3 regions of the Collimonas sp. PA-H2 genome follow, and region 3 is predicted to be linked to each of the others. Evidence: predicted binding sites of a transcription regulator. Region 3 holds the regulator's gene; each other region holds the start of a gene.

Region 1 (9,539 bases), 890 kb from region 3:
GCGCACCTATGATTGCAATTCAGTATCGAAACGAATATCCAGATAAAGTGCTGCACAAGCTCATGCGTAATCCACTATTGTCAGAGAGCAGTGTCTTTGATATCGACTTGCAAGGACATTTGCTTAAAAGCGAAGTTGATAATTTGCTTGGCGTGGTAGCTTGGGACGGGATTCGGCATGTCAAAGTACGCAATGCAATCATTGATGTTCCAGGCAAGCGTAATTCTTTGGGCGTCAGTCTCGAAAACGGAGATGGTAGTCTGAGCATTGCTGGTCTGCCATCATATGCCAATCAAAGAGTGTTAGCCACGCAGAATACGAAGACCTTCCCGCGTCTGAATCACTAGATAAAAAAGCCCCTGGCTACCAGCCGACCGGTAATCTGGTAGAACACATGACCATCCACGCCGGCTGGCGCGGTGTCGTAATGGGCGGCGGCGGCAACGTACTGCGCGACAGCACCATCGACGTCGATGGTCATACGGCGGTCTACATGTACGGCCCTGGCAGTATCATCGAGAACAACACCATCATCATTCACCGCAACGGCGATGCCAAGCCGTTCGATGCTGCGATCAAATTACGCGATGCGCACGGCGCGGTGGTGCGCAACAACCGGATTATTTACAAAGGCGGATGGCTCGGCAAAGCGCCTGCTGCGGTCAACCTGCTCGATTCCACCGATGTGCTCATAGAAGGCAATACCGTAGAAAACTTCGACAAGCTGGTGCGCATCAACGGTGACAGCAAATATGCAGAAAAAGATAATTCCCTGAAGTGATAATCGCGGCGTGGCCGCCTATACACTCTATCTGCGCAATGGAGATGGATCTGTCGTACGCAACAACGCCATACGGCTGGATGGCAGCATGGATAAGACGATTGCGATCGGACTGAGCAACAGCCGGGAAGTAGTGGTGCAAGAAAATAGTTTTGTAAAAGCAGAAACGCCGATTGAAATCAAAGATGGAAGTACGGTCAAGGAAAGCGGTAGCGGAATTAATCAACCGTTCTAACAGACGTGGATAATTTCATCATGCTTGAGCGCGCATTCAACCGTGCAAGACATTGAGTTACGAGGCAAGAAAATAGAGAACATTTGTGTATATTTCGTTAAATGGACGCTTGCTGCCAGCGCTGCCATTTTTCTGGGCGGATGCCCTGCCGGTACGGCGCCCTTGAATAGATAAAGAATTGCTCTTTTCATGACGTTGATGTTGAGGTAGCGTTTCGCCTTTTTCAAGGCGGACGGCTAGACTTCTTGCAAGCCGCGCCGATACTGGATTGCTTCGGCCACATGGGCTGAAATAACCTGCTCTGTCCCCTCCAGATCGGCAATCGTGCGCGCCAGCTTGAGCACGCGATGATAGCCGCGCGCCGACCAGTTCAGGCGGCTCATTGCTCCCTGCAGTATCTTCTCGCCGGCGCTGTCGGGTTTGCAGAAATGATCGATTTCCTTGGCCGACAAGCCATTGTTTTGCTTGCCCTGGCGCGCCACTTGCAGCTCGCATACTCTTTCCACCCTGGCTGCTATCGCTGCTGACAATTCGCCGTCGGCGGCTTTCAATAACTGATCCTGCGGCAAGGCCGGCACCTGGATCTGCATGTCGATCCGATCCAGCAACGGGCCGGAAATCTTGTTTTGATAACGCAGGATATTGTCAGGCGTGCAACGGCATTGCTTGACCGGGTGACCCAGGTAGCCGCAAGGGCAGGGATTCATGGCGGCGATCAGCTGGAATTGCGCGGGGAAGTCGGCCTGGCGGGCCGCCCGCGAAATCGTGATGCGGCCGCATTCCAGCGGCTCTCGCAATACTTCCAGCACGCGGCGGTCGAACTGCGGCAATTCGTCGAGGAACAGGACGCCGCGGTGAGCCAGCGAAATCTCACCGGGACGCGGCGGGCTGCCGCCGCCCACTAGCGCCACGGCCGATGCCGTATGATGCGGCGCCCGATACGGCCGCACCTTCCATTTTGCGCTGGAAAAGCCGCTGGTGAGCGATTGCACCGCCGCAGATTCCAGCGCATCGCGATCACTCATGGGCGGCAAAATGCCGGGGAAACGCGCCGCCAGCATCGATTTTCCGGTGCCGGGCGGCCCCATCAGCAGTACGCTATGGCCGCCGGCTGCGGCGACCTCCAGTGCGCGTTTGGCTTGCAGTTGGCCTTTGACATCGCTGAAATCCAGATAGTGCGGCGGCCTGCGCTGCGGTTCGGCTGCGTGGCGCGATAATCTTGTTTCCGCTTGCTTGGAGGAGAAGTGAGCGCACACTTGTAGCAAACTGCCGGCGGGGAGAATACGGGCATCGGTAACCAGTGCCGCCTCGTCGGCATTGGCTTGCGGCAGGATGAAGGCGCGGCTTTTGTCGGCAGGCGAAGTGGTGCTGGAGCTGGAGGCTGTCATGGCGAAGGTCATCGCCAGCGCGCCGCGTATCGGCCTCAGCTCGCCGGACAACGAGAGTTCGCCGGCGAATTCGTAGTCGTCCAGTTCATCCGCCGGAATTTGTCCGGACGCCGCCAGGATGCCGAGCGCAATCGGCAAGTCGAAACGACCCGATTCCTTGGGCAGGTCGGCTGGCGCCAGATTGACGGTGATGCGGCGGGAAGGGAATTCGAAACGGGCATTTTGCAGCGCTGCGCGGACCCGGTCCTTGGACTCCTTGACCTCGGTTTCGGGCAGGCCGACGATGGTGAAGCTGGGCAGGCCGTTGGCCAGGTGGACTTCCACTGTGACTGCGGGCGCTTGCATGCCTGCCAGCGCCCGGCTTTTTAGTACAGCCAGCGTCACTGGCGCGGCATTATGGTTGCTTCAACTGGGCTTCAAGCTCCGTCACGCGGGCTTCAAGCGCCTCGAGCTTGGCGCGGGTGCTGGCCAGCACCTGGGCTTGCACGTCAAATTCCTCACGCGTCACCAGGTCCAGCTTGGCGAAGCCTTGGCCCAGCATGGCCTTGACGTTTTTCTCGATGTCCTTGGCAGGGGAGTTTTCGATGGCCTGGTTGATCTTGGCTTGGATGTCGTCGAAAAAATTGGGTTTGTTCATGGCGGCCCTCCGGCGGTAAATAAGAAAAATGATAACCGATACGAGCAAACCCTACATCGAAATTCTGCCTGGAGGCGGCAGTTTAAGCCTTTACTGCTTAAGCCAGCTGCTTGCGATATTGCACGAAGCCCGAGCGATCGGCGATGCGGTCGTACAACTGCATCGCCGTGCTGTTGGTCTCGCGGGTCAGCCAGTGCACCCGCGTGCTGCCGGCCGCCTTGGCCGCAGCGTAGACATGTTCGATCAATAGCCGGCCGAGGCCGGTGCCGCGCTGTTCAGGGGCGACATACAAATCTTGCAGATAGCAGGAATCCTCTACCGTCCAGCAAGAACGATGGAATATCCAGTGCACCACCCCGACCGCCTTGCCGTCCACGGTGGCCAGGGCGCCGAATATCGGTTCCTTCGGGTCGAGCAGGCGCTGCCAGGTGACCAGGCGCACGGCAGCGGTAACCTCCGCCTGATAAAAGCCGAGATAGCCCAGCCATTGCGGCTCCCAGGCAGCGAAGTCTCGTTCGCCGAGCGACTGGATAACAATATTTGAATGGGATGCGGATTCTGAAGCCAAGATAATCTCCTGTCGAAATGGATTTACTCGCTAACGGTAGGTAGCGGAGCCGGTTACAAAACAGCATTCATCGTAGCGCCAGAAGTTGGTATCATCAAAGATCCAAGATTGATTATATTTGTAGATCCAATTCAGTAAATTCTGCGATTTGGCGCAGCTAATGATAGTCTTTCATAAAAGACAATTATCGAGGAGAGACATGGTTAAAGCGAAACTATTGCTTCTGTGCGCGGCGTTCTGCTTTTCCGCAGCCGTCCAGGCGAACGAACCGCAAGCGACGGAGCATGACGTGGTTTTCAAGGACTTTCGCTTTGCTTCCGGGGAGACCTTGCCGGAACTGCGCATCCATTACCGTACCTACGGCGAGCCGCGCCGCGGCGCCGACGGTAAAGTCAATAATGCTGTGCTGATCCTGCATGGCACCGGCGGCACCGGCGCCCAGTTCATCCGACCGGAATTTTCCGGCGAGCTGTTCGGCGCGGGCCAGCTGCTTGATGCCTCGCGCTATTTCCTGATCCTGCCGGACGGTATCGGCCACGGCAATTCCAGCAAACCGAGCGACGGTTTGCGCGCCAAGTTTCCGCACTACGGTTACCGCGACATGGTCGAGGCCCAATACCGGCTGTTGACGGAAACCCTGGAAGTGAATCATTTGCGCCTGGTGATGGGCACTTCAATGGGCGGCATGCAGACCTGGATGTGGGGCGAACAGCATCCGGCTTTCATGGATGCCCTGATGCCGCTGGCCAGCGTGCCGAGCCAGATTTCAGGCCGCAACCGGGTCTGGCGCCGCATCATCATCGACGCCATCCGCAACGATCCGGCGTGGCAGGGCGGCAATTACAGCAGCCAGCCGCCGAGCTTGCGCACCGCCGAGCAAATGCTGTTTTTCATGTCCAGCAATCCCTTGCTGCGGCAACAGCAGATGCCGGACCTGGCGCAAGCCGATCAGGCCTTGGATAACGCGGTAGCGGCGGCCATGAAAAGCGCCGACGCCAACGATACCCTGTATTTCATGGACGCTTCGCGCGACTACGATCCCGGGCCGCTACTGGATAAAATCCGGGCGCCGCTGATCGCGGTCAACTCCGCTGACGATCTGATCAATCCGCCGGAAATCGGCATTCTGGAGCGCGACGTCAAACGCGTGCCGGGCGCGCGCATGGTGATGGTCAAGCTGAGCGACGCGACGCGCGGCCATGGCACCCACACGGTGGCTGTAGTCTGGAAACCCTGGCTGCGGGAATTGCTGGCATCGCCCCAGCGCAACTGATGATGAAACCTGCGGCGCCGGCGCTGTCGATGAATCTGGACCCGGCCGGGATTGCGCTCGACGGCGGCAAAGGCCTGGCCAAGCAGCTATGCCTGGCCTTGCGCCAGCGCATCCTGGCGGCCCCTGACACTTACCGCATCAAGCTGCCGACTTCGCGCAACCTGGCGCTGGCGTTGAAGGTATCGCGCAACACCGTGGTGCGCGCGTATGAACAGCTGTACGCCGAAGGCTATATCAGCAGCAGGGTCGGCGATGGCACTTATGCCGACGGCCTGGCGGCTGCGGTTGTGGCTGGTCCGGTAGTGCCGGCCGCCGCGGCGCCGGCGATGCAGCTGTCATCCATGCAGCAGCGCCTGAGCGGATTTGAGGCACGGCGGCGCCGCTTTGACGGCCCGGCGCGCGCCTTCCGGCTTGGCATTCCCGCTTACGACCTGTTCCCCAGCGCCATCTGGGCGCGTCTGCAAGGCAATTTCTGGCGTCGCGCGCCGCTGGCGCAGATGGGTTATGGCGAGGCTGCCGGCGATGTACGCTTGCGCGAGTTGATCGCAGCCTACCTGCGCCAGGCGCGCGGCCTGGTCTGCGAGCCGTCGCAAATCATGATCACCGCCGGCGCCCAGCATGGCATCGCCCTCTGCGCGCAGCTGTTGCTGGATGCCGGCGATAAGGTGGTGGTGGAAAATCCGTGCTACCCGGCAGCCGCTGCCGCCTTGGCTTTGTCCGGTGCGCAGCTGGTGGGAATCGGACTGGACCAGGATGGCATGGATACCAGCCAGCTGGCGCTGCATGGCGACTGCCGCCTGGCGTATGTGACGCCGTCGCACCAGTATCCGGTCGGCGTCACGCTGTCGCTGGCGCGGCGGCTCGAACTGCTGGCCTGGGCCGAACGCCACGACAGCTGGATCATCGAAGACGACTACGACGGCGAATATCGCTATGACGGCACGCCGCTGGCGCCGCTGGCGGCGCTGGATCACAATGCCCGTGTGCTGTACGTCGGCACTTTTTCGAAAATCGCCTTTCCCGGCCTGCGCCTCGGCTATCTGGTGTTGCCGCCCAAACTGGTGCCGGCGCTCGGCGCGCTGCGCGCCATGGGCGACCGTCACCCGCCTGCGGCGGATCAAGCCGTGATGGCCGAGTTCATCGCCGCCGGCCATTTCCAGCGGCACATCCGCCGCATGCGGCGTGCCAGCCGTTCCCGCCGCGATGCCTTGCTGGCGGCCTGGGCGCCGCTGTTCGGCGCGCAACTACCCTTGCCCAAGGTTGCCGCCGGCCTGCACCTGAGCTTGCCGCTGGCCAGTCCGCAGCAGGAGACCGAGCTGGTGGCGAAAGCTATCGCCGCAGGGGTCGAAATCAATCCGCTGAGCCGTTTTTGCATCCCGGGCCTGGCGGTGAATCCGCAGCACCGTGCCGGCCTAGCGCTGGGTTTTGCCGGCGTGGATGAGGCCGCGATCCGCAATGCATTGTTATTACTGCAACAAGCCTGGCGTTGATTTGTAGCTGACTACAAGATGTCATGTAGTTCGATCGGATAATCGCTGCACCAGAATAATGCGCCGGCAGGTGCATGCCTTATTTTGGTGCGCTGCACTGCACAATATTTCTGCACAAGAACGTCCCCTAATTAACAGTCACTAAAAAAGCACAAATAAATCGCCCCATAAGTGGTATTAAGCCGGCAAAAGGAGCGGCTGGAACAGTTGGCATGGGTTCTGCTATGGAAAGTACGAAGAGTACGGATTTAGCGGTTTTCATTCAACATACCAACAGGGACTTCCATGAAAAAGCTGATTTTAGCCGCAGCAATAGCAGCAAGCTTCACCGCAGGTTTTGCGCACGCCGAAGATGCCAAGCCTGACAATGAAATCAGTTACAACATCGGCCTCGTGAACGACTACCGCTTCCGCGGCATTTCGCAAACGCGTTTCGATCCCGCAGTGCAGGGCGGCGCCGACTACACCAATAATCCAACCGGTCTGTATGCCGGCACCTGGCTCTCCAACATCAAGTGGATCAAGGATGCTGTCGACAGCGCGAATACCGGCACCGGCGGCAAGGGACCGGTGGAGTGGGATATCTACGGCGGCAAGCGCGGCGACCTGCCGGGCGGCTTTACCTATGACGTTGGCGGCCTGTACTACTACTACCCGACCAACAACTACAGCCAGATCGGCCGCAACGCCAACACTTTCGAGCTGTACGGCCAGATTGGCTACGGACCGGCCTACTTCAAATATTCGCATGCGATGACCAACCTGTTCGGCACCATCGATAGCAAGAACAGCGCTTACTACGATGCCGGCGCCAATATTGATGTCGGCGCTGGCGTCACGCTGGGCCTGCACCTTGGCCATCAGACCGTGGAACACACCAGCTTCGCCAGCTATACCGATTGGAAAATCGGCGCCACCAAGACCTTTGACCAGCTCGCCGGCATCACCTTGGGGCTGGCCTATGTCGGCACCGACGCCAAGGATGGCGCATACGTCAGCCCGAGCGGCAAGAACCTGGGGCGCAACGGCGTGGTGTTTTCTCTGGCGAAGACCTTCTAACAGACCGATATCAAAACAGCGGCGGCAAGCGCTTCGCGCCGCCGTCTCACAAAACCAACGAGGCCGATATGAAACTGATTACAGCGATCATCAAACCATTTAAGCTCGACGAGGTGCGTGAAGCACTTTCGGCGATAGGCGTGCAAGGCATCACCGTGACCGAGGTAAAAGGTTTCGGCCGCCAGAAGGGCCACACGGAACTGTATCGCGGCGCTGAATATGTCGTCGACTTCCTGCCGAAGACAAAAATCGAAGCAGCAGTGGACGACAGCATCCTGGAACAGGCGGTAGAAGCGATCGAGACCGCGGCCCGTACCGGAAAGATCGGCGACGGCAAGATTTTTGTATTTGATCTGCAGGAAGTTATTCGTATTCGTACCGGTGAAACCGGCAAAGACGCAATCTAAGGGGATGAAAATATGAACAGAATATTTGCAACGATTTTAGCGTCTTGCGCGCTGATCGCGGCGACTTCGATGCTGCCGGCTGCGGCGGCTGACGAGGCGTCCGCTCCGGCAGCCAGCGCGCCAGCAGCTGCGGTGGCATCCGCCAGCGCGGATGCTTCCACACCAGCGCCGGCACCGGCAGCAGCGGCTGCTCCGGCCCCGGCCGCCGCCGCTGCTGCAGCGCCTGCCGCAGCAGCTCCCGCGGCGCTGGTGCCAAACAAGGGCGACACCGCCTGGCTGCTGGTCTGTACCGCATTCGTGATCCTGATGACCTTGCCAGGCCTGGGCCTGTTCTACGGCGGCTTGGTGCGCAGCAAAAACATGCTGTCGGTGCTGATGCAGTGCTTCACGGTGTTTTCGCTGATCATCGTGCTGTGGATACTCTACGGTTACAGCCTCGCGTTCACGGAAGGCAATTCCTTCTTCGGTGGCTTCAGCCGCCTGTTCTTGCATGGCATGACGCCTGATTCCGTGGCGGCTACCTTCAGCAAGGGCGTGGTGGTGCCTGAGTTCGCCTACGTGGTGTTCCAAGGTGCGTTTGCCGCGATTACCTGTGCCCTGATCATCGGCGCCTTTGCCGAACGCGCCAAATTTTCGGCGATCCTGGTGTTCACCGTATTGTGGTTCACTTTCGCCTACCTGCCGATGGCGCACATGGTCTGGTTCTGGCCTGGTCCGGATGGCTTTGTCGATGCTGCTTCCGCAGAGAAGCTGACCGCTACCGGCGGCTGGCTGTTCCAGAAGGGTGCGCTTGATTTCGCCGGCGGCACCGTGGTGCATATCAATGCCGCTATCGCCGGCCTGGTTGGTTCGTACGTGATCGGCAAGCGCGTCGGTTTCGGCAAGGAAGCCTTCAAGCCGCATAGCCTGACCCTGACCATGGTCGGCGCATCGCTGCTGTGGTTCGGTTGGTTCGGCTTCAATGCCGGTTCGGCCCTGGAAGCCAACGGCAGCGCGGCTCTGGCCTTCATCAATACCTTGCTGGCGACTGCTGCCGCGGTGCTGAGCTGGAGCGCTGGCGAATGGATCGGTAAGGGCAAGCCTTCCATGCTGGGTGGCGCATCCGGCGCGGTGGCCGGCCTGGTGGCGATTACTCCTGCAGCTGGTTTCGTCGGCCCGATGGGCGCTTTGATCATGGGCTTGCTGGCTGGTTTCGTTTGCCTGTGGGGTGTGACTGGCCTGAAACGTTTGCTGGGCGCGGACGATGCGCTGGACGTCTTCGGCGTGCATGGCGTCGGCGGTATCATGGGTGCGCTGCTCACCGGCGTGTTCGCGGCGCCTAGCCTTGGCGGCACAGGCATCTATGACTACGTCACCAATGCGGTCCTGCCAGACTATTCGATCCCTGGCCAGCTGTGGATCCAGTTCGAAGGTGTGCTGACGACGCTGGTCTGGTCGGGCGTGGTATCGCTGATTGCATTCAAGCTGGTCGATATCGTCATGGGCTTGCGTGTGACTGAAGAAGAAGAGCGCGAAGGCCTGGATATCTCCAGCCATGGCGAGTCTGCCTACCATGATTGAGATGTGTGATTAAGACGTCACGGTCAAGCCTTGCCTGATCTGGCCGGATAGCAGAATACCGCTATCCGGCGGTTCGATCGGCGTCTTGCACAATCCCGGGTCGATAGCCATCGCCTGGGATTTTTTGTTTCCAGTTTAAGA
Region 2 (9,539 bases), 1.1 Mb from region 3:
GCGATGGGTCGGTGCGATGCCGATGCTGGCGGCCGCCGCCATGCCGCTGGTAATGCCCGGCACCACCTCTACCGCCACGCCAGCCTGGCGCAAATAGGCGCGCTCCTCGCCGCCGCGGCCGAACAGATAGGGATCGCCGCCTTTCAGGCGCACCACGCATTGGCCGCCGCGCGCTTCCAGCGCCATCAAGCGCTGGATGAATTCTTGCGAAGTCGACTGGCAGCCGCCGCGCTTGCCGACATGGATGACGCGCGCGCCTTCACGCGCATGCTGCAGGATCGCCGGGTTGACCAGATCGTCCACCAGCAGCACGTCAGCCTGGGCAATCGCCTTGACTGCCTTCAGCGTCAGCAGATCCGGATCGCCCGGCCCCGCCCCTACCAATATCACTTTGCCTGCCTGCATAGTAATTCTCCCGGTCAGGCGTCAGGCCACATGGGCGACCGCCTGCTTGCGATACAAAAATTCCAGCACCGAAGTGCGGTACTCGGAATACAGCGGGTCCTGCGCCAGCGCCAGCCGCTCGCGTGGCCGCGCCAGCCTGACCTGGACGATCTCGCCGATGGTGGCGGCCGGACCGTTGGTCATCATCACGATGCGGTCCGACAGCAGCACCGCTTCGTCGACATCATGGGTCACCATCACCACCGTCGATCCGGTCTTGGCGACGATCTTCAGCAACTCGTCCTGCAAGTGCGCGCGCGTCAGCGCATCCAGCGCGCCAAAAGGTTCGTCCATCAGCAAGACCTTGGGCTCCATCGCCAGCGCCCGCGCGATGCCGACGCGCTGCTTCATGCCGCCGGAAATTTCATGCGGCCGCTTTTGCCCTGCCGCGCTCAAGCCCACCAGCGCCAGCGCCGCCTTGGTGCGCTCCTTCATGGCGCTCTTGTTTTCCGTTGCTGAAAACACCCGCTCGACGCCGAGATAGATATTCTCGAAGCAGGTGAGCCAGGGCAGCAGCGAATGATTCTGGAACACCACCGCTCGCTCCGGCGACGGTCCGCCGATTTCGCGGCTGGCGCAAATCAGCACGCCCTCGCTGGGCATCAGCAAGCCGGCGATCAGATTCAGCAAGGTTGACTTGCCGCAGCCGGAATGGCCAATCAAGGTCACGAACTCGCCCTTGCGCACCGTCAGGCTGATATCGCGCAGTGCGTGGAACTGGCCTTTGCGGGTGCTGAACACCATTTCAACCTGGTGGATGTCGATGAATTTGGCGTCGCGCTGTTCCATGTTTGGTCCTCGCTATCGAATTAACCGGCTACTTGTTCGTAGGTGAACGCTTTCGCCAGCGTCACCAGCAACTGCTCCAGCAGCAGGCCGACCACGCCGATCACCACGATCGCGATAATGATGTGCGGCACGTTGAGGTTGTTCCACTCGTCCCAGACCCAGAAGCCGATGCCGACGCCGCCAGTCAGCATTTCCGCCGCGACAATCACCAGCCAGGCGGTGCCTATCGCTAACCGCACGCCGGTCAGCATGTAAGGCAGCACCGATGGAAACAGGATCTTGGTGATGATTTTCCATTCCGACAGGTTCAGCACGCGCGCCACATTCATGTAATCCTGCGGCACTCTTTGCACCCCGACCGCGGTGTTGATCACCATCGGCCAGATCGAGCAAATGAAGATAGCCCAGATCGCCGCCGGATTGGCCGACTTGAACACCAGCAGGCCGATCGGCAGCCAAGCCAGCGGCGATACCGGTTTCAGCAAGCTGATGATGGGGCCGAACATGCTGGACAGGAATTTGAAGCGGCCGATCATGAAACCCAGCGGGATGCCGGCCAGCGCCGCCAGTCCGAAACCGATGCCGACTCTTTGCAGCGAGGCCAGGATATTCCAGCCTATGCCCTGGTCGTTGGGGCTGGTGCGGTAGAACGGATCGGCGAACAGCTTGAGCGCTTCCTGCAAGGTCAGCAGCGGCGTCGGGAACTGGCTGTTGTGCATGGCGATGATCTGCCAGACCAGCACCAGGAAGGCCAACCCCAGCAGCGGCGCCACAATCTGCTGCAGCCACAGCGGCATGCTGCTGCGCCGGCTGCTGCTTTTCGGCAGCGGCCGGGCGGCGTCGCCGCTTGCTGCGCTTGGCGTGCCAGCTTTGGCCTCGTCGGCCTCGTCGGCCATTTCGGCGCCGTCACGCATGGTCGCCGCCTGGCGGTTCGCATTTGCCGCCGTGTCCATGATTGCACTCATAATGGCTCTCCCAAAAAATGCGCTTACGGAACGTCTGGTTGGAGCGCGATGTTATGCGCGGATCTTGAACGAAGCTGCGTAAGCTTGGGGGTTCTTGCCATCCCACACCGTGCCATCCATCAGCTTCGAGGTCCGCAGCGCATCTTTCGGCACCGGCGTCTTGGTCATGGCTGCGGCGTCCTTGTACAGATCGATCTGGCTCACCGACTTGGCCACCGCCAGGTAGTCGGGATCCGTCTTCAGCAAACCCCAGCGCCGGTGCTGCGTCATGAACCACATGCCATCCGACAGGTAGGGGAAATTGACCAGGCCGTCGTTGTAGAACTTCATGTAGTTCGGATCGTCCCAGGTCTTGCCCAGGCCGTTCTGGTAGCGTCCCATGATGCGCTGGTCGATCACGTCCTTGCTGGTGTTGACATAGGATTTGTCAGCGATCGCTTCCGCCATCTTGTTCTTGTTGGCGAGCGAGGCGTCGATCCACTTGCTGGCTTCCAGCACCGCGGCAATCAGGGCACGGCAGGTGTTCGGATTCTTGGCGGCGAATTCTGCGGTGGTGCCGAGTACTTTTTCCGGATGATCCTTCCAGATTTCCTGGGTGGTGATGGCGGTGATGCCAACGCCATCGACAATCGCCCGGTGACCCCACGGTTCGCCGACGCAAAAACCATCCATATTGCCGACCCGCATATTGGCCACCATCTGCGGCGGCGGCACGGTAATTACCTTGGCGTCCTTGAGCGGATTGACGCCGTTGGCGGCCAGCCAGTAGTACAACCACATGGCATGGGTGCCGGTCGGGAAAGTCTGGGCAAACGTGTATTCGCGCTTGTCGCTGGCCATCAGCTTCGCCAGCGAAGCGCCGTCCACCGCGCCTTTGTCCGCCAGCTTCTTGGAGAGCGTGATGGCCTGGCCGTTATTGTTGAGTCCCATCAGGATCGCCATGTCTTTCTTCTGGCCGCCGATGCCCATCTGCACGCCGTAGATCAAACCCGACAAGACATGTGCGGCATCCAGCTCGCCGTTGGCCAGCTTGTCGCGCACGCCGGCCCAGGAAGCTTCCTTGCTGAGGACGATCTTGATGCCGTATTTTTTATCGAAGCCGAGCAGCGACGCCATCACCACCGAGGCGCAATCCGTGAGCGGAATGAAGCCGATCTTGACTTCGGTTTTTTCCGGCTTGTCCGAGCCGGCTGCCCATGCGCCGGTGCTAGATAATCCCAACATGCTGGCTCCTGCCGCGAGAGTGGCGGTTTGTAGTATTTGGCGGCGCTTGCCGTCGACAGCCAAGCTCAGGTCAAGACCATCTTGCGGCAGTGCTTTTTTTGATTCCATCGCATGGCTCCACTTTGTTTTCGGCAAACAAAAAAGGCGTCGTTCCACAATGAACAAGTCATGTGGAAAGACACCTTTGTCTTATGTGGAAAAGACCGCCGTTAGCCGATTCCAGCAGCGCCAACGCTGGCGCCTGAAATTAACTATGCAAAGCACGTGCCAGGAGTTTCAGGGAGAACAGTGCCAGGATCCAGGCGCCAAAGCGCACCCGTTTTGTGCGTCGCACCAAACAGGCTCACGATTTTCGGGCATTCCTGCCGATGCCGGGCCGCTTCGATAACGCGGCTTGGGGCTCGTTAGGGAATAAGTTGGGCATTTGGGCGGACGTAGCTGGCGCGCTGCTGCGTCCGCCCAAATGCCCAACTTATTCCCTAACGGGGCCTTAGCCCAGCAAATCGGCGGCATCGATGATCCGCTGCGCTACCTCGGACAACTTCAGGTTCTTGTCCATCGCCAGCCGGCGCAGCTTTTGATAAGCCTCCTGCTCGCTCAGCTTGTGATGTTCCATCAGCAAGCCTTTGGCGCGCTCCAGCACCTTGCGCTCCGCCAGCTTCAGCTTGGTATCGGACAGTTCCGCCAGCAATTTCTGCTCCTGGCGGAAGCGCGCCAGGGCGACATCCAGCACAGGTTTGATGCGCGCCGTCTGCAACCCTGCCACGATGTAGGCAGAGACGCCGGCGGCCATGGCGGCATCCATGCTGGAAGTCTTGGCATCCTCGGTAAACAGCACGATCGGCCGGCGCGCGTCGCGGGTCGCCACCACCACATGCTCCAGCACGTCGCGGGAGTCGGATTCGGCGTCCACGATGATCATATCTGGTTGCAACTGAGCAATTCTTTCAGGAAGATAGAGGTCGGCGGGAAGCGAAGCGATGATGTTGTAGCCGGCCTCCAGCAAGCCGATGCGCAAGTCCTTGCCGCGCGCAGCCTGGGCGGCAAACGCAGGATCGTCTTCGCCCTCGATGGCGACAGGATTGACCACAACGATACGTAGACTTTGCATGCTTGAAACCTTCGTCCGCGGACGACTCATTGAGCTACGGTTAGACCGGATGGGATAGCGTTTTATCCATCGCTGCCATGCAAGCATGCAAAAATCGCACCATGCAGATGCGAACGGCCGCCGCGCGCCGGCGGCCGGATGACTTTATGCCAACTGCCAGTCTATGGTTTCACCGCCGTTCAGCGGCACCAGCGTGGTATCGCCCAGCGGCAGCTCGGCCGGCAAGGCCCACGGCTGGCGCTTCAGGGTCACGCTGCCCTGGTTGCGCGGCAGATTGTAGAACGCCGGCCCATTGAAACTGGCGAAGGCTTCCAGCTGATCCAGCGCCCCGGCCTGATCAAACGCTTGTGCGTACAGCTCCATCGCATGCAGCGCGGTATAGCAGCCGGCGCAGCCGCAAGCGTGCTCCTTCAGGCCCTTGGGATGCGGCGCCGAATCGGTGCCGAGGAAGAAACGGCTACTGCCGGAAGTCGCCGCGCGCACCAGGGCCAGGCGATGCTCTTCCCGTTTCAGTACCGGCAGGCAATAGTAATGCGGGCGGATCCCGCCCTTGAAGATTTCGTTACGGTTGTACAGCAGGTGGTGCGCGGTGACAGTGGCGGCGACCGGACCTTCGGCGCTCTCGACGTACTGGGCGGCATCCTTGGTGGTGATGTGTTCAAACACCACTTTCAATTCCGGCATGTCGCGCCGCAGCGGCTGCATCACGCGCTCGATGAAGACGGCTTCGCGGTCGAAGATATCAATTGCCGGATCGGTCACTTCGCCGTGCACCAGGAAAGGCATGCCCAGCTCTTGCATCACTTCCAGCGTCTTGTAGCACTTGCTGAGATCGGTCACGCCGGCATCGGAGTTGGTGGTGGCGCCGGCCGGATACAGCTTGACCGCGTGCACGAAGCCGCTGTCCTTGGCGCGGCGGATTTCGTCGGGCGGCGTATTGTTGGTCAGGTACAGCGTCATCAAAGGCTCGAACGTCAGTTCGGGCGGCAGCACGGCGAGGATGCGCTCGCGATAGGCCGCGGCCTGCTCAGTGGTGGTGACCGGTGGCTTCAGGTTGGGCATCACGATGGCGCGGCCGAACTGGCGTGCGCTGTGCGGCAGCACGCTGGCCAGCGCTACGCCGTCGCGCAGATGCAAATGCCAGTCGTCGGGACGGGTAATGGTCAAGGTATCAGTCATCTTCATTCTCTTCTGCAAAAAGTCGCTCCAGCATGGCTGCCGGATTGTTCAGGAAATGGCGTGTGGTCGTATAGTGTTCAGTGTCTTTTGCAACAGCGCCAGGAAGGTCACTTCCGGATGAAACTGGATCTGCTCCAGCTCCCGCACGGCAGGAATGCAGAAGGGATAGGCATCGTAGTCAATCGCCATATCGGGATTGAGTTTCAGGCTGCGCAGATAAGGTTTGATGGAGAGCATGGCGTGGCGACGGCTTCAATGAGCGTCATTTTACCGCAGCCGCAGCGGCCGGCCTGAATCGCAGCCGCGGCCAGCACTGGCAGGCGTCCATGAAAAAGCCGCTCAGGCATGCACCGGAGCGGCTTCTTGTCCTGCCAGCAATCCTGCGATCAGTGAATGATCTTGGCCAGGAAGTCGCGTGCACGGTCGGAGCGCGGCGCGCCGAAGAACTCTTCCTTGCGGCAGTCTTCCACCACCAGACCCTTGTCCATGAACACCACGCGGTTGGCGACCTTCTTGGCGAAACCCATTTCATGGGTCACCACCATCATGGTCATGCCTTCTTGCGCCAGGCCGACCATCACGTCCAGCACTTCATTGATCATTTCCGGATCGAGCGCCGAAGTCGGCTCGTCGAACAGCATGGCGATCGGATCCATCGACAACGCGCGGGCAATCGCCACGCGTTGCTGCTGGCCGCCGGACAGCTGGCCTGGGAACTTGTCTTTCTGCGCGATCAAGCCGACCCGGTCCAGGTATTTCAAGCCTTTTTCGTTGGCTTCATCCTGGCTGCGGCCGAGCACCTTGACCTGGCCGATGGTCAGGTTTTCGCGGATCGACATGTGCGGGAACAGCTCGAAGTTCTGGAACACCATGCCGATGCGCGCGCGCAGTTTCGACAGGTTGGTCTTCGGATCGCCGACCGAAACGCCGTCGACCGTGATCTCGCCCTTCTGGAACGGCTCGAGGCCGTTGACGGTCTTGATCAGCGTCGATTTACCGGAACCCGACGGTCCGCACACGACGACCACGTCGCCCTTGGCCACTTGCGTGGTGCAATCGGTCAGGACTTGAAATTGACCGTACCATTTGCTGACGTTGTTAAGCTTAATCATGAGTATTTCTCCTAATTCCTGAATTCTATTGTGCAACTGGCGGCAACCCTGCTCAGGGCATGCCGCCGTCCATTATCGAATAATCGCAACCTTGTGCTGCAGCTGCTTGACCAGCGACGACAAACCGAAGCTCATCACGAAGTACACCACGGCGACAAACACATACATCTCCACCAGACGGCCGTCACGCTGCGCGATCTTCGAAGCAACGGTAACGAAGTCCGGCACTGAGCCCAGCACATAGACCAGCGAAACGTCCTGGAACAGCACGATGGTTTGCGTCAGCAGGATCGGGATCATGTTGCGGAACGCTTGCGGCAGCACCACATTGCCCATCATCTGCCAGTAATTCATGCCGAGCGCATAGCCGGCGGAAATCTGGCCGCGTGGAATCGACTGGATCCCGGAACGCATGATTTCGCAATAATAAGCTGCTTCAAACAAGATGAAGGTAATCAGTGCCGATGAAAAGGCGCCGACCTGCACCGGCTGTTGCGCACCGATGATCCAGGCGCCGATATACGGCACCAGGAAGTAGAACCAGAAAATCACCAGCACCAGCGGCACCGAACGGATCAGGTTGACATAGCTGGTGGCGATCAGCGAGATGACCTTGTTGTGCGACAGACGCATCATCGCCAGCACGGTGCCGAACAGGATGCCGCCTATCATCGCTACCAAGGTCAGCGTCAGCGTGAACTTCATGCCGGTGGTGAACAGGTAGAACCAGGAACGCTGGATTACGTCAAAATCGAAATTTGAAAACATGATTAATGGCCTCCTGTATTCGCACTGCCAGAGGCAATAAATCCTGGAATCGCAATGGCTTTTTCAAGCCAGCGCGCCAGCAGCAAGGCAATCCCCGAGATGATCACGTAAATCACCGTGGCGCCGGTCAGGGCTTCGAAAGTCTGGAACGTAAATTCACGCATTGAGTAGGTCGCGGCGGTCAGTTCCACCAGGCCGATGGTCAATGCGACCGAACTGTTCTTGATGATCGCTGCAAATTCGTTGGTCAGGGACGGAATGATGATCCGGAACGACATCGGCAGCAATACGTAGCGATATGTTTGCGGCAACGTCAAGCCGAGTGCAGTACCCGCCAGCTTTTGGCCACGGGGCAGTGCATTGATGCCAGCGGAAACCTGTACGGCAATCCGCGACGACGTAAAAAAAGCCAGCGCCAGGAAGGCGGTAATGAACGAAGCATTCGGCAGGCTCTTGAGCCAGCCGCCAATGCTCGCGGGTACTATCTCCGGCATGACGAAATACCAGAGGAACATCTGAACGATTAATGGAATGTTACGAAATAATTCGACATAGCCGTTGGCCACGCGTACTGCCCACTTGTTCGGCATGGTGCGAATCGTACCGATCACCGTACCGATGACCAGCGCCATGATCCAGGCTGAAATAGACAACGCAAGCGTCCATTTCAGACCGGTCAGCAAGGTGTCCATGTAAGTACTGACACCGTCGGGTGACTCTTGCCAGAAGATGCCCCAGTTCCACGGATAATGCATATTAAGTCCCCTCTCACTCTCAAACTCACTGCTGCTGCCTGAAACCATCTGAATGTACCGGATCTGCTGTAATCCGGCACCCGGATTGTGCATCGCAGCAAATCAATTGCAGAAACAAAATGGGAGGCTTCCGCCTCCCCCTTCATTCCTTCAGCTAGCCAATCTTATTTTTTCTTCGACGATTGTTTTTGCGCTTCAGGCACGGCGGCGTAGGCAGCCGGATCAGCGGAATCGGTCGGATGAGCAAATGCTGCCTTCAGTTGCGGGCTCATCGGCACGTTCAGGTTGATACCCTTAGGTGGAATCGCCTTCAGGAACCATTTTGCGTAGATGTCGTTAACCTGGCCCGATTTGTACAGGTTGGTCAACGCGGTATCGACAGCCAGCTTGAAAGCAGGGTCGTCTTTACGCTCGATGATGCCGTACGGCTCAACCGACAGCGCTTCGGTGGTGATTGCATAGTCGTTAGGCGCTCTCGAGCTGGCAGCCAGCGAGGCCAGCAGGATGTCGTCCATCACGAATGCAGTTGCACGGCCGGTTTCAACCATCAGGAACGCTTCAGCGTGGTCCTTGGCAGCCAGGATGTTCATGCCGAGGTTGCGTTCGCCATTGAGAATCGTGACTTGCTTCAGGTTCGAAGTGCCGGAAGTGGAAACGATGGTCTTGCCCTTGAGGTCGTCCAGCGCCTTGATGTTGGATGATTTCTTGGCCAGGATGCGGTTCGCGGTCACGTACATGGTCGGCGCAAAGGAAACAACCTTTTGGCGATCGGCATTGTTGGTGGCGGAATCGCAGGACAGGTCGATGGTGCCGTTGGAGATCAACGGAATACGAGTCGCCGATGTCACCGGAACCATCTTGACGTTGAGTGCTGTCATGCCCAGCTGCTTTTGAATCGCAGTAGCGGCTTTCAGGCACAGGTCGATCGAATAGCCTTGATACGATTGTTTGTCATCAAGGTAAGAGAAAGGGATAGAAGAATCGCGCACACCCAGGGTAATGGTGCCGGTGTCCTTGATTTTTTTGAGTGTTCCGGTCAGTTCTTGCGCTTGCACGGAGCCAACCAGCACTCCCAGGCCAACCAAAGCGACGACCAATTTCGATGACATCATAACAACTCCCGTTAAAGATTATCTGTATAGTTTAACAAACTCGCTGCTCGCACAGCGGACTTATACCCATGCATATTTTT
Region 3 (9,539 bases):
TGGCCGCTGCGGCCGAAACCGGCGATGATCACGTGTTTCTTGGTTGACATGGTGCGGGTGGCGATCTGCGTCAGCGCCAGCGACTGCATCATCCATTCATTGGCCGACAGCTTCATCACGATGGCGTCGGACTTGGCCAGGATGAAAGGCGCGGCCAGCATCGACAGCACCATCGACGCCAGGATCAGTTGCACCAGCAAGGGATCGACCAGTTGCAGGCCGCCGGCCTGGTTCAGCAGCACGAAGCCGAACTCGCCGGCCTGCGCCAGCGCCAGCCCGGTGCGCAGGGCCACCCCGGTAGAGGAGCGGAAAATCTTGGCGAGGCCGGCGATCAGGGCGAACTTGAGGAATACCGGACCGATCAGCAGCAGCAACACCAGCCACCAGTGCTCGAACACCAGGCGCAGGTTGAGCAGCATGCCGATGGTGATGAAGAACAGGCCCAGCAGCACATCGCGGAACGACTTGATGTCCTCTTCCACCTGGTGCTTGTATTCGGTTTCCGAGATCAGCATGCCGGCGATGAAGGCGCCCAGCGCCAGCGACAGCCCGGCGCGTTCGGTAATCCAGGCGGCGGCCAGGGTGATCAGCAGCAGGTTCAGCATGAACAGTTCCTGCGAACGGCGCCGCACCACGATCTGGAACCAGCGCCGCATCAGCTTCTGGCCGAAAAACAGCAGCAGGGCCAGCACCAGCAGCGCCTTGGCGCTGGCCCAGGCCAGCGTGGCCAGCAGGTTGCCGCTGTGCTCGGCCAGCGCCGGCACCACGATCAGCAAGGGCACCAGCGCCAGGTCCTGGAACAGCAGGATGCCGATGATGCGGCGCCCATGCTCGCTCTCCAGCTCCATTCTTTCCGTCAGCAGCTTGGAGACGATGGCGGTGGACGACATGGTCAGCGCTCCGCCCAGGGCGAACGCCGCCTGCCAGCTGATATTGGTGTATTGCGGCAGGATCAGCGCCATCATCCAGCTGAACAGCATGGTGGCGCCGATGGTCAGCAGCACCTGCGCCATGCCGAGGCCGAACACGATATGGCGCATCGCCGTCAGTTTCGGCAAGGAAAATTCGAGGCCGATCGAAAACATCAGGAACACCACGCCGAATTCCGCCAGTGCATGGGTGGTGGCGTTGTCTTCGGCAAAACCGAGCGCGTGCGGGCCGATCAGGATCCCCACCACCAGATAGCCCAGCATGGGCGGCAGGTGGAAACTACGGAACGCCACCACGCCTAATACCGCCGAGCCCAGCAGCAAAATTGTCAGTTCAAGTCCTGAAAGCATGCGCGCCTAAAAATTAGATTAACTCAATACCAACATTATGTTGCAGCAACGCCAAATGCGGATAGGCTGAACACAGATTAATTGAAGCGGATCTAGACTGGCAAGTTTTTTGCTTTGGGATTTCGTTTATACTTTCGGGATGACTCTACCCGATGCCCCAAATTCGCCCAAAACCTTGTCCGCAGCCTTCGATGCCGGACGTGCGCTGGAACTTGCCCGCAGCACCCTGCAAATCGAAGCCGATGCCATCAATGCATTGAAAAACCGGATTTCCGATTCCCCTGATGATCCTTTCGCCAAGGCGATCGCCTTGCTGCTCGGCTGCAGCGGCCGGGTGGTGGTCTCCGGCATAGGAAAATCCGGCCATATCGCGCGCAAGATCGCCGCCACGCTGTCTTCCACCGGCACGCCTGCCCTGTTCATCCATCCGGCCGAAGCGGCCCATGGCGACCTTGGCATGGTGACTGAGCACGATGCCTTCATCGCCATTTCCAATTCCGGCGAAACCGCCGAGCTGATGGCGATCGTACCTATCATCAAACGCATGGGCGCCACCCTGATCGCCATGACCGGCAAACCGGAGTCGGCGCTGGCGCAACTCGCCAATGTGCACCTGGACGTCGCCGTGGCCCAGGAAGCCTGTCCCTTGAACCTGGCGCCGACCGCCAGCACCACCGCCACCCTGGCCATGGGCGACGCCCTGGCGGTGGCGCTGCTGGACGCACGCGGCTTCCGCGAAGAAGATTTTGCCCGCTCGCATCCGGGCGGCGCGCTGGGACGGCGCCTGCTGACCCACGTGCGCGACGTCATGCGCAGCGGCGAGGCGATTCCGGCGGTGACGGCGGATATCTCGCTGTCGGTGGCGCTGCTGGAAATCACGCGCAAGGGCATCGCCATGACGGCGGTGGTGGATGACAACTTCCATGTCGTCGGTGTGTTTACCGACGGCGACCTGCGGCGCCTGATCGAACAGGTGCAGGATTTCACCAAGCTGAAGATCGCCGACGTGATGCATGCCAATCCGCACACCATAGGCCCTGAGCAGCTGGCAGTCGATGCTGTGCAGATGATGGAAGAATTCCGCATCAACCAGCTGCTGGTGACCGACGCCAGCGGTGAACTGGTCGGCGCACTGCATATCCATGACCTGACCCGCGCCAAGGTGATCTGATGACGGCCACCACGACGCGCAGCGGCGCCGACGTCACTGCCGATACCCTGAGTGCCGATGCGAGAGCGCGCGCCGCGCGGGTGCGCCTGATGATTTTCGATGTCGACGGCATCCTGACCGACGGCGGCCTGCTGTACGGCGCCGACGGCGAACAGCTGAAGCGCTTCAATGCGCTGGACGGCCACGGCATCAAGCAGTTGCAGCAAAGCGGCGTCGCCACCGCTATCATCAGCGCACGGCAGTCGGCCATCGTCAGCCGCCGCGCCGGCGACCTCGGCATCGCCCATGTGCAGCAAGGCGTGCACGACAAATACGCGGCATTCATCAAGCTGCTGGAACAGCTGCAGCTGAGCGCCGCCGATTGCGGCTTCATCGGCGACGATGTGATCGACCTGCCTATCCTGTCGCAGACCGGTTTTGCGGTCAGCGTGCCGAACGGCCATCGCGACGTCCGTTCACGTGTGCATTACGTGACGCAAGCCAGCGGCGGCCATGGCGCGGCGCGCGAAATCTGCGACCTGATCATGCAAGTGCAGAATACTTACGACGCTACGCTGGCGACCTATCTGCGCAGCAACCAGACGGGCGAAACCCAGGCATGAAAAATCTCCGCACCACTTACCGCTTTCGCTTCATGCTGCTGCTGGTATTGTTCATCGTGCTGGCCTTGGGCAGCTTCTGGCTGCTGCAGGTCATGCACAAGAATACCGAAGACCTGCTGCCGAAGCCGGCGCGCACCCAGCCGGATTACTATGTCGAGCATTTCAACTATGTGCAGATGGCGCCCAACGGCCAGCCGCGCTACAACATCTCGGGCGACCTGCTGACCCACAATCCGGTCAACGATTCCTTCGATGTGCAAAAGCCGGTGATCCACAGCCTGGACAAGGAAAAGCCGCCGATGAACCTGGTCGCCAACCGCGCCATGATTGAAGACAACAACAGCAAGGTGCATCTGTACGAGAATGTCAACGCCGACCGGCCAAAGACGCCGCTGGCCGACAACTTCCACCTGAAATCCGAATATCTGCTGCTGCTGCCCGACGACGACATCATGGAATCCGACAAGCCGGTGGAAATCACCCTGGGGCTGTCGACCTTGAACGGCACCGGCATGCATTTCAATAACTCCACACGCGAACTGAAGCTGTTCAGCAAGGTGAGCGGCGTCTTGCGCAGCGCGCCGCGTGCGGCGGCAAAATAAGCGGATCAGCAAGACAATTTATGCGCAGGCCTCTATCCATTACCCAGGATTTTTCATGAAACGAATATTTTTTCTCTCTCTGCTGCTGCTTGGCGCCATCGGCGTCGCTCACGCAGAAAAAGCCGATTCCGAGAAGCCGACCCTGATCGACTCCGACACCCTCACCTATGACGACGTCAAGCAGGTCAACGTCGCTACCGGCAATGTGGTCCTGACCCGCGGCACGCTGATCATGAAGGCCGACCGCGTGGTGGTGACCACCGATCCGTCCGGCTACCAGTTCGCCACCTTGTATGCGGCGCCGGGCAAGCTGGCCACTTTCAAGCAAAAGCGCGACGGCGGCCCGGACCTGTGGATCGACGGCCACGCCGAACGCATCGAATACGACGGCAAGACCGAAATCACCAAGCTGTTTTCCAAGGCCCAGATGCGCCGCCTGCAAGGCGACAAACCGACCGACGAAGTCAACGGCGAGTTCATTTCCTACGACAGCCGCACTGAATTCTATTCCGTCAACAACACCGTCAACGGCGTCAGCCAGCCTGGCGCCGGCCGCATCCGCGCCGTCATCCAGCCACGGCCAAAGGCGGCGCCATGAGCGCCCCTAGCACGCTGATCGCCAAGGGCCTGCAAAAAAGCTACGGCGCGCGCCAGGTGGTGCATGACGTCTCGCTCGAAGTGCGCTGCGGCGAAGTGGTCGGCTTGCTGGGTCCGAACGGCGCCGGCAAGACCACCTCGTTCTACATGATCGTCGGCCTGGTGCCTTCGGACGGCGGCGAAATCGACCTAGACGGCGTCGACATTTCGCGCCTGCCTATCCATCGCCGCGCGGTGCTGGGCCTGTCCTACCTGCCGCAGGAAGCATCGGTATTCCGCAAGCTGACGGTGGAAGACAATATCCGCGCCGTGCTGGAACTGCAACGTCCCAACGGCAAGGCGCTCGGCAAGGCCGAGATCGATGAGCAGCTGCACAAGCTGCTGCACGAGCTGCAGATTGAAAAGCTGCGCGAGAGCCAGGCCCTGTCGCTCTCGGGCGGCGAACGGCGGCGCGTCGAGATCGCCCGCGCGCTCGCCACCAATCCGCGCTTCGTGCTGCTGGATGAGCCGTTCGCCGGGATCGATCCGATTGCCGTGATCGAGATCCAGCGCATCGTCCGCTTCCTCAAGGAACGCGGCATCGGCGTCCTGATCACCGATCACAATGTGCGCGAAACGCTGGGCATCTGCGACCGCGCCTACATCATCAACCAGGGCAGCGTGCTGGCCAGCGGCAGTCCGGACGACATCATCGCCGACGAGTCGGTGCGGCGGGTCTATCTGGGTGAGCATTTCCGCATGTAGTTTCACGGTGTGAGAACGATGTAAATGCAGGCAGATTAATTCGCCTTGCCAGCGCGGTACTTAAACTCCGTACAACAAATAACAGAAGTGAATTGTCCGCACGGAAGCCATGAAACAATCACTCCAGCTACGCACCTCTCAACATCTTGCGCTGACTCCTCAGCTGCAGCAGTCGATCCGTCTGCTGCAGCTTTCCACGCTTGAGTTGCATCAGGAACTGGAACAGATCCTGTCGGACAACCCGATGCTGGAGCGGGTCGACGATCCGCTTGATAATTCGGTGCGGCTGCTGGCGGACGGCGCCATCAGCGGCACTGCGTCGACCATGGAAGCGCCGGCCGGCGACAGCGAAGTGAGCAGCTCGCCGACCGAGAGCGAAGCCAGCGCCGAAGCGCCGGCGGCTGAAAGCAGCACTGACAATGCCGACAGCGAATGGAGTTTCGACGACATCTCGCGCAGCGCGAAAACCTCGGACGATGAAGATGCGCGGCCGCAGCTGGAGGCGCATGAAACGACGCTGCGCGAACATCTGTTGCAGCAGATGCGCGAAGCCATGCACGACTTGCGCGACCGCGCGCTGGTCGAGCTGATGATCGATGCGCTGGACGATAACGGCTATCTGGAAGAGTCGCTGGAAGAAATCCTGGAGCGTCTGCCGGCCGAGCTGGAGATCGCCGTCGAAGAATTGTCGATGGCGCTGAAGATGGTGCAGAGCTTCGATCCGGCAGGAGTCGGCGCGCGCAACGCGCCGGAATGCCTGGCCTTGCAGATCAAGCGTTTTGTCAAAGTGCCATTCGTCACGCGCCGCCTGGCCTTGGCGATTGTGCAAGATCACCTGGCGCTGTTTGCGCAGCGCGATTTCAATAAAATCAAGAAAGCCCTGGATTGCGACGACGAGGACCTGCGCGAAGCGCAAGCCGTCATCAAGCAGTGCAATCCCCACCCCGGCGCACCGTTCGCCGCCAACGCCTCCGACTATGTGGTGCCGGACGTGATCGTCAGGCGCAGCAAACAAGGCTGGCAGGTGATGCTGAACAATGACGTCATGCCAAGACTCAGGGTAAATGTCTTATATGCCAACATCCTGAAGCAGAGCAAGGGCGATGGCGCACTCACTTCGCAGCTGCAGGAAGCCAAGTGGCTGATCAAGAATATGCGGCAGCGCTTCGACACCATTTTGCGCGTCGCACAAGCGATCGTCGAACGCCAGCGGAACTTTTTTTCCCATGGCGCGGTCGCCATGCGGCCGCTTGTGTTGCGCGAAATAGCTGATACACTGGGTCTACACGAGAGTACTATTTCACGTGTAACCACTCAGAAATACATGCTCACTCCCCACGGGATGTTTGAACTGAAGTATTTCTTCGGCAGCCATGTTGCTACTGAGGCAGGTGGAGAGGCTTCCTCAACAGCAATCAGGGCACTCATTAAGCAACTCATAGGAGCGGAAGATTCAAGAAACCCTTTCTCTGACAGCAAGATTGCCGACATGCTTGCGGAACAAGGTATGGTGGTAGCCCGCCGCACCGTCGCAAAATATCGCGAAGCACTAAAAATTCCGTCTGTTAATCTGCGCAAGGCCTTGTAGTTTTTTCTGGTTTGATTGTTAAGCTTACCCTTGCTATGTTCGGACATTACGGCTGTTTGTTATTTAGCGACTCTTGCCAGAACAGTCCCAGTCTCTTGTAGATTGTTCGCCTAAAGATTCAACGCAGTCTGTTCAGAACCGCCAGCAATATTCTTGATAGGAGCGCTGTATGAACTTCACCATCAGTGGGCATCACCTCGAGGTAACCCCTGCCATTCGCGAATATGTACAAAGCAAACTAGAGCGTATCAAACGCCACTTCGACCAGGTCATCGATATCAGCGTGATCCTGAGCGTCGACAAAATCACTGAAAAAGAAAAGCGCCAGAAAGCGGACATCACGCTGCGCGTAAAGGGAAAAGATCTGCATGCCGAAAGCATTGCCCACGATCTTTATGCCGCCATTGATACCCTGGTCGACAAGCTCGATCGGCAGGTCATCAAGTACAAGGACAAGATGCAGGATCACCAGCACGATGCGATCAAGCACCTGCCGGAAGAACTCCCCGCCACGACCTGAACGGCCGCCAATCCGGGCGCTGCAGCTGACTAGCTGGCGCCGATAGAATGAACAAGGGCGCAGTTAATGCGCCCTTTGTTATTTCCAGCCCGCTTATTTGCAAACTCATTTGCAAATTTATCTGTAAATCATATTATCGTTTTTGCACGACGTTCATTTGAGGGCGCCGAACACCTTGCCGATGATGGCGCTGCCGGCGCCAACCGGATCCTGGCGTATCGCCTTCTCTTCTTCACCGATGATGGTGTACAAGCCGTCCAGTGCACGTTGCGTGACATAACCTTCCACCGTCGACTGCTGCGCCGGCACCATGCCGGTCTTGCCGACCTGCCCCATGACCGCGTTATATTGCGCCGACAAGCCGTTGCGGTCGGTCACGCCTTTGACGATAGGCAGGAATTTCTGGCCCAGCTGCGCCGATGTCTTTTGCTTGAAGAAATCGGTCACCGAGGTGTCGCCGCCGGTCAGGATATTCTTGGCATCGGTCACCGACATCGATTTGACCGCATTCAGCAGCAAAGGCTTGGCCAGCGGCACCGCCTGTTCCGCGGCGTGGTTCATCGACACCACCAGGTCATCCAGCTTCTGGCCCTGGCCAGTCATGCGCAAGATCGGCATGGCTTTATCCAGCACGCTGGGCAAGCCGATCTTGACCTTGTCGTTATTCAGGAAACCATTCTCGACGCCCAGCTTGGACACCGCCACATCCGCGCCTTTTTGCAGGGCGGCTTTGAGGCCGCTGCTGGCATCCTGGTTGCTGAGGTCGCCCAACGACAGGGCCAGCGCCGCCGACGCTGTCAGCGCCAGGCTCAATGTGATTGCTGTTTGATATAGAGGCCGCATGATGGTCCTTGAAAAAATTAAATGGATAAGCCAAAGTCTAACCCAATTTGTTGCAAACAAATCAAGAAAGAAAAATACCTGCCGGGCAGAGTCTACAGATGTCCTTCATCCACCAGGAACAGGCGCCGGTGCTCGCGGATCGCATAACGGTCGGTCATGCCGGCGATATAGTCGGCAATCGCGCGCGCCTGCTGCTGTTCCGATTCCCGCTGAGCAAGCTGATAGTCGGGCGGCAACAAGGATGGCTCGGCGCTGAAGCAGGCATACAGTTCAGCGACGATGCGGCGTGCCTTGGCCGTCATGCGGTTGACCAGGTAGTGGCGATACAGGTTTTCGCGCAGGAAGCGTTTCAGCAAGGCGGCTTGCTGAGCCATGCCGTCGGAGAAGGCAATCAGCGGCGGCGCATTGCGGACATCGTCGACCGTCTGCAGCCCGGCATCCAGGATGCGCTGCTGCGAAGTCTGGATCAGGTCGGTAATCAAGGCATTGATCATGCGCCGGATGGTCTCATTGATCGCCCTGCGCCCGCCCAGGCCCGGGAACAACTGCTCGACCTGGCGGCTGTGCTGCGCATAGAAATCGATCTGGTTCATCTGCTCCAGGGTCAGCAGGCCGGAACGCAAGCCGTCGTCGATATCGTGATTGTTGTAGGCGATCTCGTCGGCCAGGTTGGCGACCTGCGCTTCCAGCGTCGGCTGCTTGCGCTGGATGAAGCGCTGGCCGATATCGCCCAGTTTCCTGGCATTGGCCAGCGAACAATGCTTGAGGATCCCCTCGCGCGTCTCGAACATCAGGTTCAAGCCGTCAAACGCGCCGTAGCGCTGCTCCAGCTTGTCGACCACCCGCAGGCTCTGCAGATTGTGTTCGAAGCCGCCATGGACCTCCATGCAGTCATTCAAGGCATCCTGGCCGGCGTGGCCGAACGGCGTATGGCCGAGATCGTGGGCCAGCGAGATGGCTTCCACCAGATCTTCGTTCAATTGCAGGTTGCGCGCGATCGAGCGGGCGATTTGCGCGACTTCGATGCTGTGCGTCAGGCGCGTGCGGAACAGGTCGCCCTCGTGGTTGACGAACACCTGGGTCTTGTATTCCAGCCGGCGGAAGGCAGTGCAATGGATGATGCGGTCGCGGTCGCGCTGGAATTCAGTACGCGAGCCGGGCGACTCCTCTTCAAACAAACGTCCTCGCGATTGCGCAGAATGTGCGGCATAGGGAGCGAGAGACGTTTCGTGGTTCATTGCGGCAGGTCTCCGGAGGCAAGTTGCTGAAGCGTCGCCAGCAGCGCCTCTTGCGGTGCGGTGGCGATCAGGTGGCCGCCCAGCGGTTTCATCAGGATGAACTTGATCTGGCCATCTTCGTTTTTCTTATCGATCTGCATCAGCTCCAGCCAGCGCTGGGCGCCGAGGTTGGGCGCCTCGGTCGGCAGGCCGGCGGCGCGCACCAGCGCGCACACGCGTTCCTTGTCGATGGCCGTGATGTGGCCGAGCCGATGCGACAAGTCAGCCGCCATCACCATGCCGCAACCGACCGCTTCGCCGTGCAGCCACTTGCCGTAGCCGAGGCCGGACTCGATCGCGTGGCCGAAGGTATGG

The links. Region 3 encodes sigma-54, which starts transcription at its own class of promoters, with help from an activator protein. Its sites were predicted from a motif close to TGGCANGNAANCTGCTTT; they were not measured.
Region 1: a site for sigma-54 is predicted at 6,581-6,598, ahead of BCF11_RS09000 (TorF family putative porin). Genes of this name have one in related genera too.
Region 2: a site for sigma-54 is predicted at 3,675-3,692, ahead of BCF11_RS07955 (CmpA/NrtA family ABC transporter substrate-binding protein). Genes of this name have one in related genera too.

Annotation. Positions count from the first base shown of each region.
Region 1 is NZ_PDBX01000001.1:1,985,237-1,994,775, reverse strand. It holds gene BCF11_RS09040 (hypothetical protein) at 1-347, shown strand, start outside; gene BCF11_RS09035 (right-handed parallel beta-helix repeat-containing protein) at 281-781, shown strand; gene BCF11_RS27960 (hypothetical protein) at 870-1,016, shown strand; gene BCF11_RS27480 (hypothetical protein) at 1,013-1,243, opposite strand; gene BCF11_RS09025 (YifB family Mg chelatase-like AAA ATPase) at 1,253-2,788, opposite strand; gene BCF11_RS09020 (accessory factor UbiK family protein) at 2,799-3,041, opposite strand; gene BCF11_RS09015 (GNAT family N-acetyltransferase) at 3,139-3,609, opposite strand; gene BCF11_RS09010 (alpha/beta fold hydrolase) at 3,809-4,882, shown strand; gene BCF11_RS09005 (PLP-dependent aminotransferase family protein) at 4,882-6,372, shown strand; gene BCF11_RS09000 (TorF family putative porin) at 6,658-7,431, shown strand; gene BCF11_RS08995 (P-II family nitrogen regulator) at 7,500-7,838, shown strand; gene BCF11_RS08990 (ammonium transporter) at 7,851-9,398, shown strand.
Region 2 is NZ_PDBX01000001.1:1,758,512-1,768,050, forward strand. It holds gene cobA (uroporphyrinogen-III C-methyltransferase) at 1-405, opposite strand, end outside; gene BCF11_RS07945 (ABC transporter ATP-binding protein) at 427-1,233, opposite strand; gene ntrB (nitrate ABC transporter permease) at 1,254-2,030, opposite strand; gene BCF11_RS07955 (CmpA/NrtA family ABC transporter substrate-binding protein) at 2,250-3,422, opposite strand; gene BCF11_RS07960 (ANTAR domain-containing response regulator) at 3,913-4,533, opposite strand; gene pyrC (dihydroorotase) at 4,678-5,712, opposite strand; gene BCF11_RS07970 (hypothetical protein) at 5,761-5,949, opposite strand; gene BCF11_RS07975 (amino acid ABC transporter ATP-binding protein) at 6,099-6,824, opposite strand; gene BCF11_RS07980 (amino acid ABC transporter permease) at 6,897-7,592, opposite strand; gene BCF11_RS07985 (amino acid ABC transporter permease) at 7,595-8,347, opposite strand; gene BCF11_RS07990 (amino acid ABC transporter substrate-binding protein) at 8,512-9,459, opposite strand.
Region 3 is NZ_PDBX01000001.1:2,872,997-2,882,535, reverse strand. It holds gene BCF11_RS13125 (cation:proton antiporter) at 1-1,280, opposite strand, end outside; gene BCF11_RS13120 (SIS domain-containing protein) at 1,420-2,451, shown strand; gene BCF11_RS13115 (HAD family hydrolase) at 2,451-3,053, shown strand; gene lptC (LPS export ABC transporter periplasmic protein LptC) at 3,050-3,655, shown strand; gene lptA (lipopolysaccharide transport periplasmic protein LptA) at 3,711-4,253, shown strand; gene lptB (LPS export ABC transporter ATP-binding protein) at 4,250-4,996, shown strand; gene BCF11_RS13095 (RNA polymerase factor sigma-54) at 5,106-6,584, shown strand; gene hpf (ribosome hibernation-promoting factor, HPF/YfiA family) at 6,754-7,104, shown strand; gene BCF11_RS13085 (DUF4197 domain-containing protein) at 7,258-7,947, opposite strand; gene BCF11_RS13080 (deoxyguanosinetriphosphate triphosphohydrolase) at 8,040-9,185, opposite strand; gene aroKB (bifunctional shikimate kinase/3-dehydroquinate synthase AroKB) at 9,182-9,539, opposite strand, start outside.